Regions from separate parts of the Cupriavidus sp. WKF15 genome, predicted to be linked through region 1. Evidence: predicted binding sites of a transcription regulator. Region 1 holds the regulator's gene; each other region holds the start of a gene.
The links. The regulator FNR, encoded in region 1, switches genes on or off when oxygen is low (the NO sensors DNR and NnrR bind a similar motif). The targets are predictions, from matches to a motif close to TTGATNNNNATCAA.

Region 1 (5,808 bases):
TGCACGATCCTGGTGGTCAGCATTGCCGGCCTCGTGCAGATTGTGCCGCTGTTCTTCCAGCATTCCACGACCAAGCCCGATGTGGGCATCACGCCGTATTCGCCGCTTCGGCTGATGGGCCGCGATATCTACATCCGTGAAGGCTGTGTCGGCTGCCATTCGCAGCAGGTTCGCACGCTGCAGGCCGAGACGGAGCGCTATGGCCATTTCTCTACGGCGGGCGAGTCGGTCTACGACCATCCGTTCCTGTGGGGGTCCAAGCGTACCGGGCCCGACCTCGCGCGCGTCGGCGGACGCTACTCCGATGACTGGCAACGCATTCACCTGCGCAATCCGCGCGATGTCGTGCCGGAGTCGGTGATGCCGTCTTATCCATGGCTTGAAAAGGCGCAACTGCCGACCAACGACATCCAGGCCCGCATGCGCGCGCTGGTGCGACTGGGGGTGCCGTACACCGAGGCGGAAATCGCCAAGGCGCCCGAAGAACTGAAGAACAAGAGCGAAGAGGATGCGCTGGTCGCCTATTTGCAGGGACTCGGCACCAACCGTCGCAATGTGCGTGTGGACGCGGCCGCAGCCGCGCCCGCGAAGGAGTAAGTCATGGCAATGCTGACTGCTTTTGCCACGGTCGTGTCGATGGTCGTATTCCTGGGCATCTGCTGGTGGGCCTGGTCGAATGGCCGGCAAGCCGCCAACCAGGAGTCCGCCATGCTGCCGTTCGCACTGCCTGACGAGACCCACACAACATCGAGCCGGAATACCTAGTCATGAGCGATTTCTTTTCCGATTTCTGGAGCTACTACATCGCCGCCATCGCGCTCGTCGGCATCGTCTGGTGCGTGTGGCTGCTTTTTTCGCAACGCAAGGTCACGAAGGTTGTCAACCCCAGCGATGACACCGGCCATGTCTGGGACGGCGATCTGCGCGAGCTGAACAATCCGCTGCCACGCTGGTGGATGTGGATGTTCCTGCTGGCTTGCATCTTTGGCCTGGCCTACCTGGTCCTCTATCCGGGACTGGGCTCCTATGCCGGTGTGCTGAAGTTCTCCACGCAAGGGGAACTGGCCGCGCATCAGCAGGCGCAGGAGAAGCTGCAGCACGATGTCTACGCCAAGTACCTGAACATGGACATCAAACAGGTCGCGGCAGACCCGCAGGCGCGCGAGATCGGCCAGCGCCTGTTCCTGAACTACTGCGCGCAATGCCACGGCTCGGACGCGCGCGGCAGCCGCGGCTTTCCCAACCTGACGGACCATGACTGGCTCTATGGCGGAGAACCCGAGACGATCCAGCAGACCATCACCAAGGGCCGCAATGGTGTGATGCCGCCGTTTGCCTCGACTGTTGATGGCAAGCTTGCAGCGGATGTGGCGCAGTATGTGAGGTCGTTGTCTGGCCTGTCGTTTGACCCGATCCGTGCATCGCGCGGCGAGAGCACGTTCAAGTCCACGTGCGCGGCATGCCATGGCGCAACCGGCAAGGGCAACCAGGCACTCGGCGCGCCGAACCTGTCCGACAATGTTTGGCTGTACGGCAGTTCGGAAGGCAGCATTGTCGAAGCCATCCTGAAGGGCCACAACAACCGCATGCCGGCGCACGAGGAGATCCTGACTCCCGAGCGCATCCGCATGCTGACGGCCTACGTCTGGGGTCTTTCCAATACCGGAGGCTCAGGACAATGACCACCGACTCAGGTCCGGGATGCGCGATCGCGGCTGAAGGAGCGCATCCATGAATGCACCCGGGACAGAACCACTGGCCCGCGCGGCCGGCCCGCAAGGGCCGGCGTCGTCGCCTGTCGAAACCTCCGACGAAACGCTCTACGAGGTTCGACGCAAGATATACCCGCGCTCGGTGACGGGCGCGTTCTCCAACTGGCGGGTCTGGATGGTACTCCTGACCCAGCTTATCTACTACGGCACGCCCTGGCTGCAATGGAATGGCAGACAGGCCGTGCTGTTCGACCTTGGCGCGCGCAAGTTCTATATCTTCGGACTGGTGCTCTGGCCACAGGATGTCATCTATCTTGCCGTCCTGCTGGTGATTTCCGCGCTGGCGCTGTTCCTGTTCACGGCGATTGCCGGCCGGCTTTTCTGCGGCTACGCGTGTCCACAAACGGTCTACACCGAAATATTCATGTGGATCGAGCGACATGTCGAAGGCGACCGCTTCGCGCGGATCCGCCTGGACGGTGATCCCTGGAGCGCGCGCAAGTTCCGCCTGAAGGCTACCAAGCACTCCCTGTGGATACTGGTCGCGCTGTGGACGGGCTTCACGTTCATTGGCTACTTTGCGCCGATCCGTGAGCTTGGCGGCCAGGTACTGAGCTTCTCGCTGGGTCCGTGGCAGGCGTTCTGGATGCTTTTTTACGCCTTCGCCACGTGGGGGAATGCAGGCTTCATGCGCGAGCAGGTCTGCAAGTACATGTGTCCGTATGCGCGGTTCCAGAGCGTGATGGTCGACCCCGACACCTATGTGGTCACCTACGACGTCGGGCGCGGCGAGCCGCGCGGCAGCCGGTCGCGCAAGGTGGATCATCACCAGGCCGGGCTAGGTGACTGCGTCAACTGCAGCATCTGCGTGCAGGTGTGCCCGACCGGCATCGATATCCGTGACGGGTTGCAATACGAGTGCATCGGTTGCGGTGCCTGCATCGATGCATGCAACCAGGTCATGGACAAGATGGACTACCCGCGCGGGCTGATCCGCTATACGTCCGAGAATGCCATGCGCAAGGCGCTGTCGGCCGCTGCGGCGCGCAAGCGGCTGGTGCGGCCGCGGACCATCATCTACTCGATTATCTGGCTGGTGATGGTTGCAGGTTTCGTGGCTTCGCTTGCGCTGCGCACGCCATTGAAAGTGGACATCATCCGTGACCGCGGGGCGCTTGGGCGTGAGGTGGACGGGCGCTGGATCGAAAACGTCTATCGACTGCAACTCATCAATACCACCGAGGCGCCCATGCGCATCAGCGTGAAGGCCGAGAGCGACGAACTGAAGAACATGACCGTCGAGTACGATCCGGACGCGCAGGCTCTGGCGCCGACATCGAACAGGCTGGTGCCGATCCGGATTCGCGTGCCGATCGACGATGCCGCGCAAGGTACGCACAAGATCAGCGTGACAGTGACCAGCGAAGGTGCGGGGCAAGGTAGTGCGCAAATCAGGCAATCTACCAGTTTCATCGTGCCACGCAATTTGTGATGCTAAGGGCGGCACGGCGCGTCGGCGCTGTGCCGTACCAAACCGCGAGCGCCTCGATGAGGCGTTGACGAAGGGGGCAAGGCGATGCAAGAAAGCAATCCGTGGTGGAAAGAGCCGTGGCCGTGGCTGCTGATGAGTGGTCCGTTGCTGGCCATGGTGGCTTGCGGCGTGACTATCTGGCTGGCTTCCACTCATCCTGACCGGCCAGTGGTCGATGGTGTGGCCCGGCATGGCCTGGTTGTCGAGAAGGTGGCAGGTGCCTCGGGCAGTGCCAAGGCACCGCAAGCGAGGCAGCCATGAGGCTGCGCTGGCTGATGTGGGTACTGTGGCCGGCGTTCCTGATGGCCGGGGTTGCCACGGCAACTGTGTTTTCCGTGGTGGACCCTGGCGACCTGAATTTCTTCGGTCAGCCGATCGAGGCCTCGCGCGAGGCGGTCTATACGATCGGTTTCCTGCTGGCCTGGATATTCTGCGCATTGTCCAGCGGACTGACGCTGTACACCATGCCGACAAAGCTCAGCGAAACGGACGAGCTGGAGTAAGAAGCGGCAGGAATTGACCGCCTTGCCACGCGAGGCGGTCAGATGGCCTCAGCAGGAGCGGCTGTAGACTTGCTTGATGCCCGCCATGTCGACTAGCTTGACGTGACGTTGACGGATCTGGATCAAGCCGGCCTCGGCAAATCGTGAGAACAGACGGCTGACCGTTTCGAGCTTCAGACCCAGGTAGCTGCCGATTTCTTCCCGGCTCATGCGCATGACGAACTCGGTCGACGAATACCCGCGGGCGGACAAGCGCTCGGACAGGTTGATGAGGAACGCGGCAAGCCGCTCCTCGGCGCGCATGGAGCCAAGCGTGACGAGCATGAGCTGGTCATGCGAGATTTCCTTGCCCATCAGGCGCAGGAACTGCTGCTGCAACGATGGCAGGTCGATGGACAGCGACTGGAGATCGGCCAGGCGAACGACGCATACCTCCGTGTCTTCGAGGGCGGTGGCATCCGAGGCGTGCTGCATCTCTCCCAGGCCGTCGAGGCCAACCACTTCGCCTGGCAAGTGGAAACCGGTGATTTGCGAGCGGCCGTCTTCCGTGGTGACATGCGTCTTCAGGGTGCCGAAGCGAATGGCATAGACCGCAGTCAGCGGATCGCCCATGCGGTAAAGAGTTTCGCCCTTGTGGACACGGACACGTTCCTGCACCAGGGTGTCCATCTTCTGCAGGTCCTGCTGGCTCATGCCCACCGGCAGGCACAATTGCCCCATGCCGCAAGTGGAGCAACGGGGCGACATCTCGGTGACGGGGATGGATGTTAGCAATTGGAACCTGCAGTATTGGAGCGGCGAGGGCGCAATACGTGCATTTTAACGCGCGATGTGATGCGGTAGGGAGTTGCAGTTGACTTTTGGTGTGCTACTCAGTGTTTTCATGCTCGCCTTGCTAGGGGGCTTCCACTGCGCTGCCATGTGTGGTGGCGTAGCGCTGGCTGTCGAGCAACGCGCCGCCGGCGTACCCGTTGCCGTTGTGCGGCGCCCACAGGACTGGCTCGTGGAGCTCCTTGTCATGCATGTCGGGCGTATTTCCACTTACATGCTGCTTGGTGCGCTGCTGGGCGCCTTGGGGGCGACGGCCTGGCGTCAGGACTATCTGCCCGTCCAGCGCTGGCTGTTCGGAGTCGGCAGCGCCTTGCTGCTACTGTCTGGCTGGCGCTTGATACGCGGCGAGGCCTTTACCATCGTGTGGCTGGAGCGCCTCGCGGCGCGTGCGGTTAGCGCCAGTGCCGCCGGCATGGCTCGATTGGGCAGAAAGACGACGGAAGCCAAGGCTCGGCGGGGCGGCCTGGCACGCCGCTATGGGATGGGACTGGCTTGGGGTTTGGTGCCCTGCGGCATGGTTTATGGGGCCCTGGCCCTTGCTTTGCTGGCCGGAAATGCGCCCTCGGGGGCGCTGGTGATGGGCGCCTTTGGCCTCGGTACGTTGCCTAATCTGCTGGCGCTGTCGAGCTTTTCGGGGCTTTTGCGCGCCTGGTCGCGACGGAGCTGGGTAAGGGTCGGGGCCGGCTTGGCCGTCATGGCATTCGGTGCATTGGGAATCGGCCGAGCGGTGTTGTTGCCACATTCCCTGGCAGAGCATGGGTTCTGCCTGGTGTTCTGAAACCACTCCATACGCTCTGGCGCCGCGCGGTGGTTGCAGGTGTGGGCTGGAATGCCATACAATCATCTCCATTGCGGTATCGCGCGGCGTGGTTCCGAGCGGCGCCCGGCAGCCCTTCCAAAAAGGGGGCGCGCCCAGGGTTTCGGGCAAAGCGCCGACAATTCGGCACCGAACCTTTCCGCAGTCCATCCGGTTCACAATATCTGTTCAAAAGTCCGGCTGGCTTTGCGGCCGTGGTGCAGTCATTGCTGGCCCTGCTTCCGATATCCGTTTTTCTTGCGGCCGAGGCGGACTTTAGCCGGAGGCCATGTCTGCCCATATGGGCGCGTGCAAGAGGTTCGTGCACTGGTACTTGCCGGTGACCGGGCAATCTCCTGCCGGAACACACCCGGCAAATCGATGCAACAGAAGATGCACGGCCTCGAGGCGAAGAGCTTTCGGGTTTGCTGCGCG
Region 2 (5,808 bases), on a different replicon from region 1:
CATCCGGTGTTGTTCTCCTCGCGGCATCCCGAGTCGCTGAAGACGCTGGTCGACGAACTGGGTCCGCTGGCGCGCGCGGGCACGGTGGCCGACGCCCTGGCATTCTCGGACGTGCTGTTCCTGGCCACGCCTTACAAGGCGCTGCCGGAACTTGGCCAGGAGAACCCCGGCGCCTGGCGGGGCAAAATCGTGCTGGATGCGACCAATGCCTTCGCCCAGCGGGACGGCGCCATTGCCGACGAGGCACAGCGCAACGGCATCGGCATCACCACGAGCAAATACCTGGCGGGTGCGCGCGTGGTGCGCGCGTTCAATTTCATGGGCGCGACCAACTTCGCCAGGGAACACCATCGCGAAGGCGAACGCATCGCCGTGCCGATTGCCGGCGATGACCCGGCCGCGTTGCGCGTGGCGCAGCAGCTCGTGCGCGATGCGGGGTTTGAACCGGTGGTGGTGGGGCCGTTGGCCAGCGCGGACAAGTTCGCGCCCGGCGGGCCGCTGTTCCGTCAGATCGGCAGCGTGGAGGAAATGCGCAGGAAGATGGAGGCGCAGTAGGCGAGGCGCCGCCTGGGTTGGCAGGCCGCGGCGACGAGGGCTCAGGGCCGGCGGCGCTCCATGGCCACCATCGATGGCGTGAAGCCAAGCTGGCCGAAGAATGCGGCTTCGGACGAGCGCGCCGCGCGCAATACCCACGTGATGTCGGGGTCGTTGCCCATGACCTGGCGTACCAGCGCCCGCCCGATGCCCTGGCGGCGATGACTGGGCGCGACCACCACCATGGACAGGAAGCCATCGGACACATCATCGCAAAGCGCGCGCGCGAAGCCGATGATTTCGCCCTTGTCGACGGCCACGACCACGTGCTGCGAATTGGCGACAAGGCGGGCGAAGCGCTCGGCGCTGCCTACGCGGTTGTTCCAGCCGTTGGCGATCAGTAGCTGCCTGGCGGCTTCGACCTCTCCAGGCAACAGATTACGGATTTCCATCGGCGGCTCCCCTAGCAATGCAGCAAAGCATGTACGGCCCTCGCCGCCCCCTGCCAGGGATGCCGCGAGTCGAGTACGGCACGGGAAACCCGGCCGCGCAATTGGCGGAGTGTAGCGAGCGGGGACAGACACGTCAATTTGCCGGCGCACTTACGCGCTGGCCACGCCGCCGGCGCTGCAGCGCGGTATCATGGCTTCCATGAACGCCCCGATCTTCTCCTCTGCCCACCCGGCCGATCAGTTGGCCGAATTTTCCGACGCCGATGCGGCGCTGGCACGGATTCGCGAGATCTACAACGCTTCGGTCGCCGCCGTGCGCGCGCGCTTCGACGCGTTCGCCAGCGGCAAGCCGCTGCCGTCGGCGGCCCACGCGTGCTACCCGTACCTGGGCATCTCCGTGAATATCGAGACCATGGTGACCGACAGCCGGCCGTCATGGGGCACGGTGGCCTATCCGGGTGTCTATGGCACCACGGTGACGCGCCCGGACCTGCTTGCCGATTACTATCGCGACCAGATCGAGCGGCTGATGCGCTACCACCGCGTGCCCGTGGTGGTGGGCCTGAGCCGGCGGCCGATCCCGTTGCCGTTCGTGATCGAGGCTTCCACGACCGACATCAGCTACACCCAGGCGCGCGAACTCGAAGTGTCCTTCGTGCTGCCGGAACTGAGCCGCATCGACGATTCCATTGCCAACGGCACGTTCGAGCCGGTGCCGGGCGAAGCGTGGCCGCTGTCGCTGTTCCCGGCCGAGCGCGTGGACCTGGCCTTGCAGCGCCTGTACCACTACACCGGCACCGCGCCACAGCATTTCCAGCGCTTTGTGCTGTTCACCAACTACCAGCGCTACGTGGACGAATTCATCGCGCTCGGCCGCTCGCTGATGGCCAGCAGCGACGGCGGCGGCTATGCGCGCTTCGTCGAACCTGGCGACGTGGTGCAGGAGCTTGGCGCCGCCGAGCCCGACGACGCCGCCCGCCCGCGCGCATTGCCGCAGATGCCGGCCTATCATCTGGTGCGGGACGACAAGCTGGGCGTGACGCTGGTCAACATCGGCGTGGGCCCGTCCAATGCCAAGACCATGACCGACCACCTGGCCGTGCTGCGTCCGCACTGCTGGATGATGGTGGGCCATTGCGGCGGCCTGCGGCGCTCGCAGCAGCTTGGCGACTATGTGCTCGCCCACGCCTATGTGCGTGACGACCACGTGCTGGACCACGACTTGCCGCCGTGGGTGCCGGTGCCGCCGATCGCGGAGATCCAGGTGGCGCTGCAGGAGGCGGTGGCGCGCGTGACCGGCCTGTCCGGCGGCGAGATGAAGACGCGCATGCGCACGGGCACGGTGGTGTCGACCGATGATCGCAACTGGGAGCTGAAGTCCAAGGCGCTATATGCGCGCTTCAACCAGTCGCGCGCGATTGCCATCGACATGGAAAGCGCGACCGTGGCAGCCAACGGCTTCCGCCTGCGCGTGCCCTATGGCACCTTGCTGTGCGTCTCGGACAAGCCCCTGCACGGCGAGCTGAAGCTGCGCGGCATGGCCAATGCGTTCTATCGCCAGCGAGTCAGCCAGCATATGACCATCGGGCTGGAGGCGGTTCGCATCCTGCGCGAGAACGGCGTCGAGCAATTGCATTCGCGCAAGCTGCGGAGCTTCGACGAGCCGGCATTCCGTTGAATGACTGGCCGGCCCTGTCCGGCGGACATCGCAGCGATAAACGAAAAAGGCCAGCGCCCGATGCGCTGGCCTTTTTCGTTGGGGCAGGGCCCGCTCAGAACCGGTAGCCCACGCCCATGCTGAACAGCCATGGGTCCAGGTTGACCTTGGAGACATTGACGCCGCCGGCCTTCACGTTGCTGGCCAGCCAGACCTTCTTGACGTCGGCGTTCAGGAACCAGTTCTTGGTCAGCTTGTAGTCCATGCCGATCTGCAGGGCGGGTGCCACGCTCCAGTTGTCGAGCTGCAGCGTATTGCCGGCAATGTCGGCGCCCCAGATGCGCGTGAAGTTCAGGCCCGCGCCCACGTATGGCCGGAAGGTGCCTTCCGGCAGGAAGTGGTACTGCACCAGCAGCGTCGGCGGCAGGTGCTTGAAGGTGCCGATCTTGTTGCCATTGAGGTAGACGTCCTGCTTCTGCGGCACGGTGAGCACCAGTTCCGCGGCGATATTGCGCGTGAAGAAGTAGGTGACGTCGAGTTCGGGGATCCACTTGTTGTTGACCGTGATCGCGTCCGACGGTACGCCCAGCGCGGGAATGGCATCCGACTTGTCGGCCATGTCGAGGTAGGTGGCGCGCAGGCGCACCATCCAGTTGCCCTGGGTCTCGCCATCGGCGGCGATGGCGGGCGTGGAAACGGCGCCGAACATGGCAAGCGCGGCGATAGCGGTGCTGGCGACCCGGGTCCGGAGAGAGATCTTGTTCATGGTCTATTGCTTTGGTCTGGTAAGAAATCGCAGCCAGTTTGGCCGAGCGGCCCCGGCAGGACATTGACCGAAGACAAGCCAGACCCTATCGGCAGTAGGGTCGTCGCAATGGCGCCACAGCGCGGCATGCGCAGTGCGGGCTGGCCCTGGCTGCCCACGATGCGCCTTCTAAATACATGCGGATTTATTCGTGGCGCGGCTGCAGGGCTCGCCTTAACCTTTGCGTCATGCCGCGGTCGCGGCTGGTTCCAGGCATGTCGTGGGCGTCCGCAAGGGCGTCTTTCCGGGTGTGTCCCGTGGGGGCGGGACACACCGGTTTTCTTTCGTCCTTCGCCGGATTGCGGGAATAGAGAAGAGTTGGAGTTTGACGTGCTTGGCGGGCGCCGCTGTTTCGCCGGCGTAGCCGGCGACTTACTCTTTAGCGACAAAAGGGTAAGCAGAAAAGCGCGTCGCCTGGCGGCTGGCCATCAACGATGCGCTCCTTGTTTTCAAGCGGCTTTGGTCTCGCGAAGCTTGGTTGCCCGTTCGGACCTGCTACGCATAGTGATTCAGAACCAGTGCCTGCGATAACCGGCTCTTGTACGATCCCCATGTAGGGCTCGGGTACAGCGTTCCAATAGCGTCAGCGTGGGACGCCTACGGCTGCGCTGCGCGCATGTCCTAGTCGGTCGGCCACCGGCATCAACGTCGCTGGCGCGGCGCTTCTTCCCTTCGCCGTTTCGGTTTTCGGTTCTTCGGTTTTCTCACTGAGCCGCGCGCAGCGCAGCCGTAGGCGTCCCACCGATGGCGCGGTTAGGAGGGGCCACCAAGTAATCCGGGTTCGCTCATCTGACGCGTCTATCCTGATCATCTACGCGGCAGGCAGTCTGGCTATGCCCTGTACCGTCTTCACCACCTCAGGCCGTTCGTCGACCACGAAGACGCGATTTTGCCTACTCTTGCCGCTCGGGCAAAAGTAGGTCGCCGGCTACGCCGGCGAAACAGCAGCGCCTGCCAAGCACGACAACCCCATCATTACCCATTCCCCACAATCCGGCGAAGAACTTTTTTTTCCGGTCTCGTGCTGCGCCCCCATCGAGCCCGGTGGCGATGCACCTCGTTCCTCACCAAGCCCATTGTCCTGATCGACACCGTTGCCAGCCATGGCTCCGGGAATGTCCTCTGAGCCGAAGGAACGGGATGGTTGTCGCTCCCTGTGACCCTCAATCGCGCAGAACGCGTCCCCTGCGGGCGCAGCTCTAGGCCAAAGGATGAAGGTTCGCCATATATGTACGGCGGCGCTCAATCGTCTGGCCGGTACAGCGCCGTCGCCGTTGCGCATAGGCTGGTAGCTCGGGAAAAACAGCACATGACAATGAAGGAATCATCATGAAGTCTGGAACCTGGCTTAGCGGGCTCGTATGCGCGGCGGCGGCATTCCTCGTAGCGGCGTGCGGGGGAGGGGGCGGAGGGGGCTCGGGCGGTGCGACGCCAGCGGCGGCGCCTGCCGTCAACTACGCGGCAAAACTGAACATTACCTCGGCCGAGGTTGGCGTTGGCCGTACGGTGACCGTCAGCGCGGTGGCCGTCGACAGCAATGGCAACGACGTGACAGCCTCGACCAGCTTCGCCTGGACTTCAGTCGATACCGCCGTGGCCTCCGTCGTGGGCAGCACGGCTACGGTCGGCAACGCTGTGGTCACCGGCGTCAATCCCGGTACGACCAGCGTGCAGGTGGTGGCCACGGTCAGGGCCGCGGACAATTCCACGGTGCAACTGCCGGTGCAGTCCGCGACCATTACCGTGGTCCCGGCCTCGGCCACGACCTATAGCCTGTCGGTCCCGAACACCTCGTTATCGATGACCGACGGCCAGACGCTGCCGGTCAAGGTAGCGCTGGTCGACAACAACGGCAACGACGCATCGGCAAGCGGCAGCGGCTGGACCTGGTCCAGCAGCGGCACCGCGGTACAGGTCACGCCGAACCTGAACAGCGCGACGCTCAAGGCCAGCAACAGCTCCACGACTGCGGCCGCCACGGCCAGCGTGTCGGTGTCGGTGACGGCCCCGGATGGCCGTCTGCTCGGCGGCGTGATCTTCGTCACCGTGCAGAAGAATGGCACCGCGACGTACCGGGTGGTCACCTCGCAGTACGGCGAGCCGGTCAATGCGCTGCAAGTGCTCAGCACCTATCCGGCCAGGTTCAGCGCGCGCGTGCTGCGCAACGACGACCAGGACGTGACCGCGGACTTCGACGGTACCTGGACATACGTGCCGACGTCGTCGAGCCTGTCGGCTGCGCAAGACGCGGGTACGCATGACGTGACGGTCAGCACCAGCCTCGCCAAGGGTGTCGGTCCGGTGCAGGGCACGCTCACGGTGACGGCGGTCAGCACCAGGTTGGCGGCAAGGCCCACGGC
Region 3 (5,808 bases), 430 kb from region 1:
CCACGGTGCGGGTGCGGTTGTCGGTCAGGCAGTCGACGATGATCGCGGCGCCGCTCAGGCCGTAGCCTTCGTAGCGGATTTCCTCGTAGTTCACGCCTTCCAGGCCACCCACGCCGCGCTGGATCGCGCGCTGGATGTTGTCCTTGGGCATGTTGGCGTCCATCGCCTTGTCCATGGACAGGCGCAGGCGCGGGTTGGAGTCGGGATCGCCGCCGCCGAGCTTGGCGGCAACGGTGATTTCCTTGATCAGGCGGGTCCAGATCTTGCCGCGCTTGGCGTCAGCGGCGGCTTTCTTATGTTTGATATTGGCCCATTTCGAGTGACCGGCCATGATTCTCTCCGAAGCGGAAAACGTGAGGTTGTGCGGGAAGGCTGCAGCTTGCGCGCGCCGGGTACTGCCGGGTCATCGCCGGGTACTGCCGGGTATAAAACGGGCGCGCCGGGTGACGGGTAGGCCCGGCTGCTGGCTATAATCAGCCGATGATTTTATCACGCGGCCCCGCCTGCGCCGCGCCTGTGGCCAGCCGCCACGCTTCCCGATCCTAGACACCATGGCCGAACCTATCCTGATCGCCAAGAACGCCGAGCACGAACTGGCCCTGCTGCCGCAAATGGGCAACCGGCACGGACTGATTACCGGCGCCACCGGCACCGGCAAGACCGTGACGCTCCAGACGCTGGCGCAAGGCTTTTCCCGGCTCGGCGTGCCGGTCTTCATGGCTGACGTCAAAGGTGACCTGACCGGCATTTCCCAGCCTGGCCAGCCTGCGGAGAAGCTCAAGGCCCGCCTGGCGGAACTGAGCCTGCCCGAGCCGGCATGGGGCGGCTGCCCGACCACGCTTTGGGACGTGTTCGGCGAGAAGGGCCATCCGGTGCGTGCCACCATTTCGCACATGGGCCCGCTGCTGCTGTCGCGCATGCTGGAGCTGAACGACACCCAGCAGGGCGTGCTCAACCTGGTGTTCCGCATTGCCGACGCCAATGGCCTGCTGCTGCTCGACGCCAAGGACCTGCGCGCGATGCTCCAGTACGTGGGCGACAACGCGGCCCGGTTCACCACCGAATACGGCAATATCTCCGCCGCCTCGATCGGCGCGATCCAGCGCGGCCTGGTGGCGCTGGAATCGCAGGGTGCGGACCTGTTCTTCGGCGAGCCCATGCTGAACCTGGAAGACTTCATCCAGACCGACAAGGGCCAGGGCGTGGTCAACATTCTGGCGGCGGACAAGCTGATGAACTCGCCCAAGCTCTACGCCACATTCCTGCTGTGGATGCTGTCCGAGCTGTTCGAGAAGCTGCCCGAGGCCGGCGACCTCGACAAGCCCAAGCTGGTCTTCTTCTTCGACGAGGCGCACCTGCTGTTCAACGACGCGCCCGAGGCGCTGCTCGACAAGATCGAGCAGGTCGTGCGGCTGGTGCGCTCGAAGGGCGTCGGTGTGTACTTCGTCACGCAGAATCCGGGCGATATCCCCGATACCGTACTGGGCCAGCTCGGCAACCGTGTGCAGCACGCGCTGCGCGCGTTCACGCCGCGCGACCAGAAGGCGGTCAAGGTGGCGGCTACGACCATGCGCGCGAACCCGAAGCTCGACCTGGAAACCGTCATTGGCGAACTGGGCGTGGGCGAGGCGCTGGTGTCGCTGCTCGACGCCAAGGGCACGCCGGGCGTGACCGAGCGCGCATGGGTGCTGGCGCCGGGCAGCCGGATCGGCCCGATTACCGACGACGAGCGCAAGCAGCTGATTGCGACATCGCTGGTGGCGGGTACGTACGAAAAGGCGATCGACCGCGAATCGGCCTACGAGAAGCTGCGCGGCAGCGTGGCGCCGGCGGCGAACGGTGGCGGCGCCACGGCGCAGAAGCCGTCGGCCGGCGCGCCAGCCGAAGCGGGCGGATGGCTGGGCACCGCCGGCGAGATCTTCGGCACGCTGACCAAGGGTACCGGCAAGAGCGGCCGCGGCGACTCGATTTTGGAGTCGATGGCCAAGTCGGCCGCGCGTACCGTCGGCTCCCAGGTCGGCCGCGAACTGATCCGCGGCGTGCTGGGCAGCCTGCTGGGCGGTGGCAAGAAGAAGTAAGCGCCGCTCAGTCCGAGCCGTTCTGCGACGCGGGCCGGCTTCCCGCGGCGGCCTTGGCGGCTGCCGCGTCTTCGCGCATCTTGCGGCTGAACATCCGCGCGAAGAACCACGCCATGCCGATGATAAAGACGATGACCGCGAGGCTCATCAGCCCGGTGCCGGTCGTGAACAGGATCTTGAAGGCTTCCATGCGGATCTCCCAGTGAGATATCGACGTGTTGCAGCACAAGCTGTGCGACGTCGAGTGTAGGGAGGCGCGCTTGCGGGGTCGTTGAGTAGGATCAAGCCCTCGCCAGCCAAGAAAGTCGGGGGCCAGCCCACGCCGGCCCGCCGCGGCGTCAGTTCTTGGTGCCGAACAGGCGGTCGCCCGCGTCGCCGAGGCCCGGCACGATGTACGCGTGGTCGTCCAGATGGCTGTCGAGCGACGCCACGTACAGCTTCACGTTCGGGTGGGCCTTGTGGAACACCTCAACGCCCTCGGGCGCCGCCACCAGCGCGACGAAAGTGATGGCCTCGTCCTTCACGCCGCGGCGCTTCAGCACATCCACGGCATGCGCCGCCGAGTAACCGGTGGCAACCATCGGATCGCACAGGATGAAACTGCGGTCTTCCACGTCCGGCAGGCGCACCAGGTATTCCACCGGACGGTGCTGCTCGTCGCGGTACACGCCGATATGCCCGATCCGCGCCGACGGGATCAGCTCCACCAGCCCATCGCTCATGCCGACACCGGCGCGCAGCACCGGCACGATGGTCAGCTTCTTGCCCGCGATCACCGGCGCGTCCAGCGGCACCAGCGGCGTTTCGATATGCCGCGTGGTGAGCGGCAGGTGGCGCGTGATCTCGTAGCCCATCAGCAGCGTGATCTCGCGCAGCAGCTCGCGGAAGGTGCGCGTGGACGTGTCCCGGTCGCGCATATGCGAGAGCTTGTGCTGGATCAGCGGGTGGTCGAGGATGTACAGGCTGGGGAAACGCGGATCTTGTTTCATGGCGGGCGGCGAAGGCTCGGCGGGAGAGGGGTGAAGCGGGCGGCCCCGGTCTTGTGGATCGGGGCGCCGCGCCGTTGTAGCGGGATTGTAATGGAAGCGGGCCGCCGCGCGGCTGCGGCGGATCCTGCCTGTCGCTACGTTTCCGGACCTGCCGTGCCGGCAGGCCGCGCGTCAGTCGAGCGCCCGGTTCTTCGACTCGATATCGACCATGTAGATCGCGAGCGCCGCCACGGCCAGGAACGATGAGAGCAGCACCAGGGCCAGCGTGAAATGCGTGGTCATGACCGGGGCAACGATGGCCGGCGCGAACAGGCCGCCGAAGCGGGCCATGGCGCCCGCCGTACCCATCCCGCTCGCGCGCAGGTCGGTCGGATACACCTCCGGCGTGAAGGCGTAGAGCGCGCCCCAGGTGCCGAGCAGCGAGAAGCTCATCAGCAGGGTGGAGCCGACCACCAGCGCGGGAGACTGGCCCAGGCTGTAGAGCATGCAGCCCGCGGCGCTGAGCAGCAAGAAGCCGATCAGCGTCGGCTTGCGGCCCCAGCGCTCGACGCCATGCGCGGCAAGCGCGAAGCCCGGCAGCTGCACCAGCGCGAGCAGGATCAGGAAGACCTGGCCGCGCATGAAGCCGAAGCCCTGGCCGGCCAGCTTCACCGGCAGGTAGACGAAGACGCCGTAGTAGGCGATCGAGATCAGCGCCCACGCCACCAGCAGGCTGATGCTGCGGCGACGGAAGCCGGTCGCGAACAGCGCCAGCACCGACTTGCGCTCCATCTTCTGCGGCTCGAGCGCGCCGATTTCAACCGAAACGCGATTGGCGGCCGCTACACGCTGCAGCACCGCGCGTGCCTCGGCCGAGCGTCCCGACTTGTTCAGGTAAAGCGGCGACTCGGGCACGAAGAAGCGGCAGACCACGCCGACCAGCGCAGGGATGCCGGTGACCAGGAAGATCAGGCGCCAGGCTGCATCGCCGTGCGAAACGGCGATCAGCGCCAGCACCGCCAGCAGGATCGTGCCGACGGCCCAGAACGATTCCAGCAGGACCAGCCAGCGGCCGCGACGGTCCGAGGGCAGGAACTCGGCCATCATGGTGTAGTCGACGGGCAGGGTGCCGCCGACGCCGATGCCGGTCAGGAAACGCAGCACCAGCAGCCACTGGAAATCCGGCGCGAACGACGACGCGACACCGCAGATGGCGTCGATGACCACCGCCATCATCAGCACGGGCCGGCGGCCGATCCGGTCGGCCAGGCGGCCGAACGCGAACGCGCCGATCAGCATCCCGACAAAGAACATGGTTCCGGTCTGCAGCGCCGTGGGCACGGGAATGCCGAAAGTCTTGGCAATCGAGGGCGCGGTGAAGCCGATCGACAGCACCTGCATCGCGTCGGCGAGCCAGACCAGGCCGAAGATCACGAACAGCCGGTACTGGAAGCGGCCGACGCCGGCGGCGCGGATGCCTTCCTCGATCGTGATGGCCCGGGACGTTGTTGCCCTCGGGTTCGACGGCGGGGCCGAGCTTACCGACGCGTCAGCGATGGTCGTGGGGGGCATGGATGAAATGGATGACGACATTTTGTCTACCTGTCTACCTGTCTACCTGTCTGTTAGAGGGCTGTTTCCTGAACCCGGATGCACACGTCTGTCGAAGCAGGGGGCCGGACCAGTGCGCGGGTCCAGACTGACGCGTGATGCTGTCGCGCCGCCGATTGCAACGTAACGTTGGGGGGCTTCAATCGGGCGAAGCGAGAACTATGCCGGGAGCACTCTGGCCATGCATGGGTGATGTGGATACGTCATCGTGACTCCTTATTGTCTACCCTTGGTGGTTTTCTGGTCTTGTATTCATCGTGGCACGCAATCGCGGTGCGCGCTCCTTGTCCTGGAATGCACCGCTGCATGCCCTGCTCGCACTCATGTAGTGCGTGCTACATGATCGTTCAGCGTAAGCTACATGAAAGGGGCCGGCAAGGCCGATCTGCGGTTTTCTCCTCGGGGTTTTCCCGCGCGCCGCCATGCGTGCGCAGGCAGGGTCTCCTGTGCGGCGGAACACCGCCGTCAGTGGTTCCGCCGGACACGGCATGTCCTCGTCCGGCAGGTGGAAATGGTGCGCGGCGATCGTGCCGCGCAGGTCTCCATCAGGTCAGTGCGCGGGTGCCGCGCGCAGGCGCGCGACGGTGGCCTCTACGTCCTGCCACGCGGGTTTGTCGGGCGCGAAGCGCGCGCGCAGATATTGCGTGACCGCGGTGACCTGCTTGTCGTCCAGGCTGTCGGCGTAAGACGGCATGGCGCCGAGCGTGCTGTTCGGCGGCGCCGGCATGCCTTGCAGCAGCACCTGGATCACATTGTCGGGCCGGTCGCTGTGCAGGTTCGTGTTGAGTGCCAGCGAAGGCTTCACGCCGAACTGGCGCATGCCCTGCTCTGACTGGTGGCACACGGCGCACGCGCTCTGGTACAGGCGCGCCGCGGGGCCGCCCAGCGATCTGGCTGCCTCGGCGCTGCGCCGCTCGTACTGCGCGGCCTGCGCGGTGATTTGCGCGGGCGCGGGCGGCGGGGCGCTGAACGACGCGACGTAGTGCGCAATGGCGCGCACATCCGATTCCGGCAGTTGCGCCAGCTCTTCCACGACGGGAGCCATCGGCCCCGCGGCAGCGCCGTGGTGCGCGGCATAGCCACCGCGCAGGTAGGTGAACAGGGCGTCTTCGGTCCACGGTACCGGCGCGCGCGACAGCGCGGTCAGCGCG

Region 2: CupriaWKF_RS20990 (OmpW family outer membrane protein) is a predicted target of FNR. The motif match lies at 3,473-3,486, and genes of this name have one in related genera.
Region 3: CupriaWKF_RS04365 (DUF3149 domain-containing protein) is a predicted target of FNR. The motif match lies at 2,350-2,363, and genes of this name have one in related genera.

What each region holds. Positions count from the first base shown of each region.
Region 1 is NZ_CP119572.1:1,341,304-1,347,111, forward strand. It holds gene ccoO (cytochrome-c oxidase, cbb3-type subunit II) at 1-597, shown strand, start outside; gene CupriaWKF_RS06375 (CcoQ/FixQ family Cbb3-type cytochrome c oxidase assembly chaperone) at 601-765, shown strand; gene ccoP (cytochrome-c oxidase, cbb3-type subunit III) at 768-1,682, shown strand; gene ccoG (cytochrome c oxidase accessory protein CcoG) at 1,732-3,204, shown strand; gene CupriaWKF_RS06390 (FixH family protein) at 3,289-3,504, shown strand; gene CupriaWKF_RS06395 (hypothetical protein) at 3,501-3,746, shown strand; gene fnr (fumarate/nitrate reduction transcriptional regulator Fnr) at 3,795-4,520, opposite strand; gene CupriaWKF_RS06405 (sulfite exporter TauE/SafE family protein) at 4,600-5,355, shown strand.
Region 2 is NZ_CP119573.1:799,718-805,525, forward strand. It holds gene CupriaWKF_RS20975 (NADPH-dependent F420 reductase) at 1-555, shown strand, start outside; gene CupriaWKF_RS20980 (GNAT family N-acetyltransferase) at 597-986, opposite strand; gene CupriaWKF_RS20985 (AMP nucleosidase) at 1,177-2,664, shown strand; gene CupriaWKF_RS20990 (OmpW family outer membrane protein) at 2,759-3,409, opposite strand; gene CupriaWKF_RS20995 (hypothetical protein) at 4,778-5,808, shown strand, end outside.
Region 3 is NZ_CP119572.1:915,556-921,363, forward strand. It holds gene CupriaWKF_RS04355 (YebC/PmpR family DNA-binding transcriptional regulator) at 1-331, opposite strand, end outside; gene CupriaWKF_RS04360 (helicase HerA-like C-terminal domain-containing protein) at 552-2,078, shown strand; gene CupriaWKF_RS04365 (DUF3149 domain-containing protein) at 2,086-2,268, opposite strand; gene upp (uracil phosphoribosyltransferase) at 2,417-3,067, opposite strand; gene CupriaWKF_RS04375 (MFS transporter) at 3,239-4,639, opposite strand; gene CupriaWKF_RS04380 (c-type cytochrome) at 5,208-5,808, opposite strand, start outside.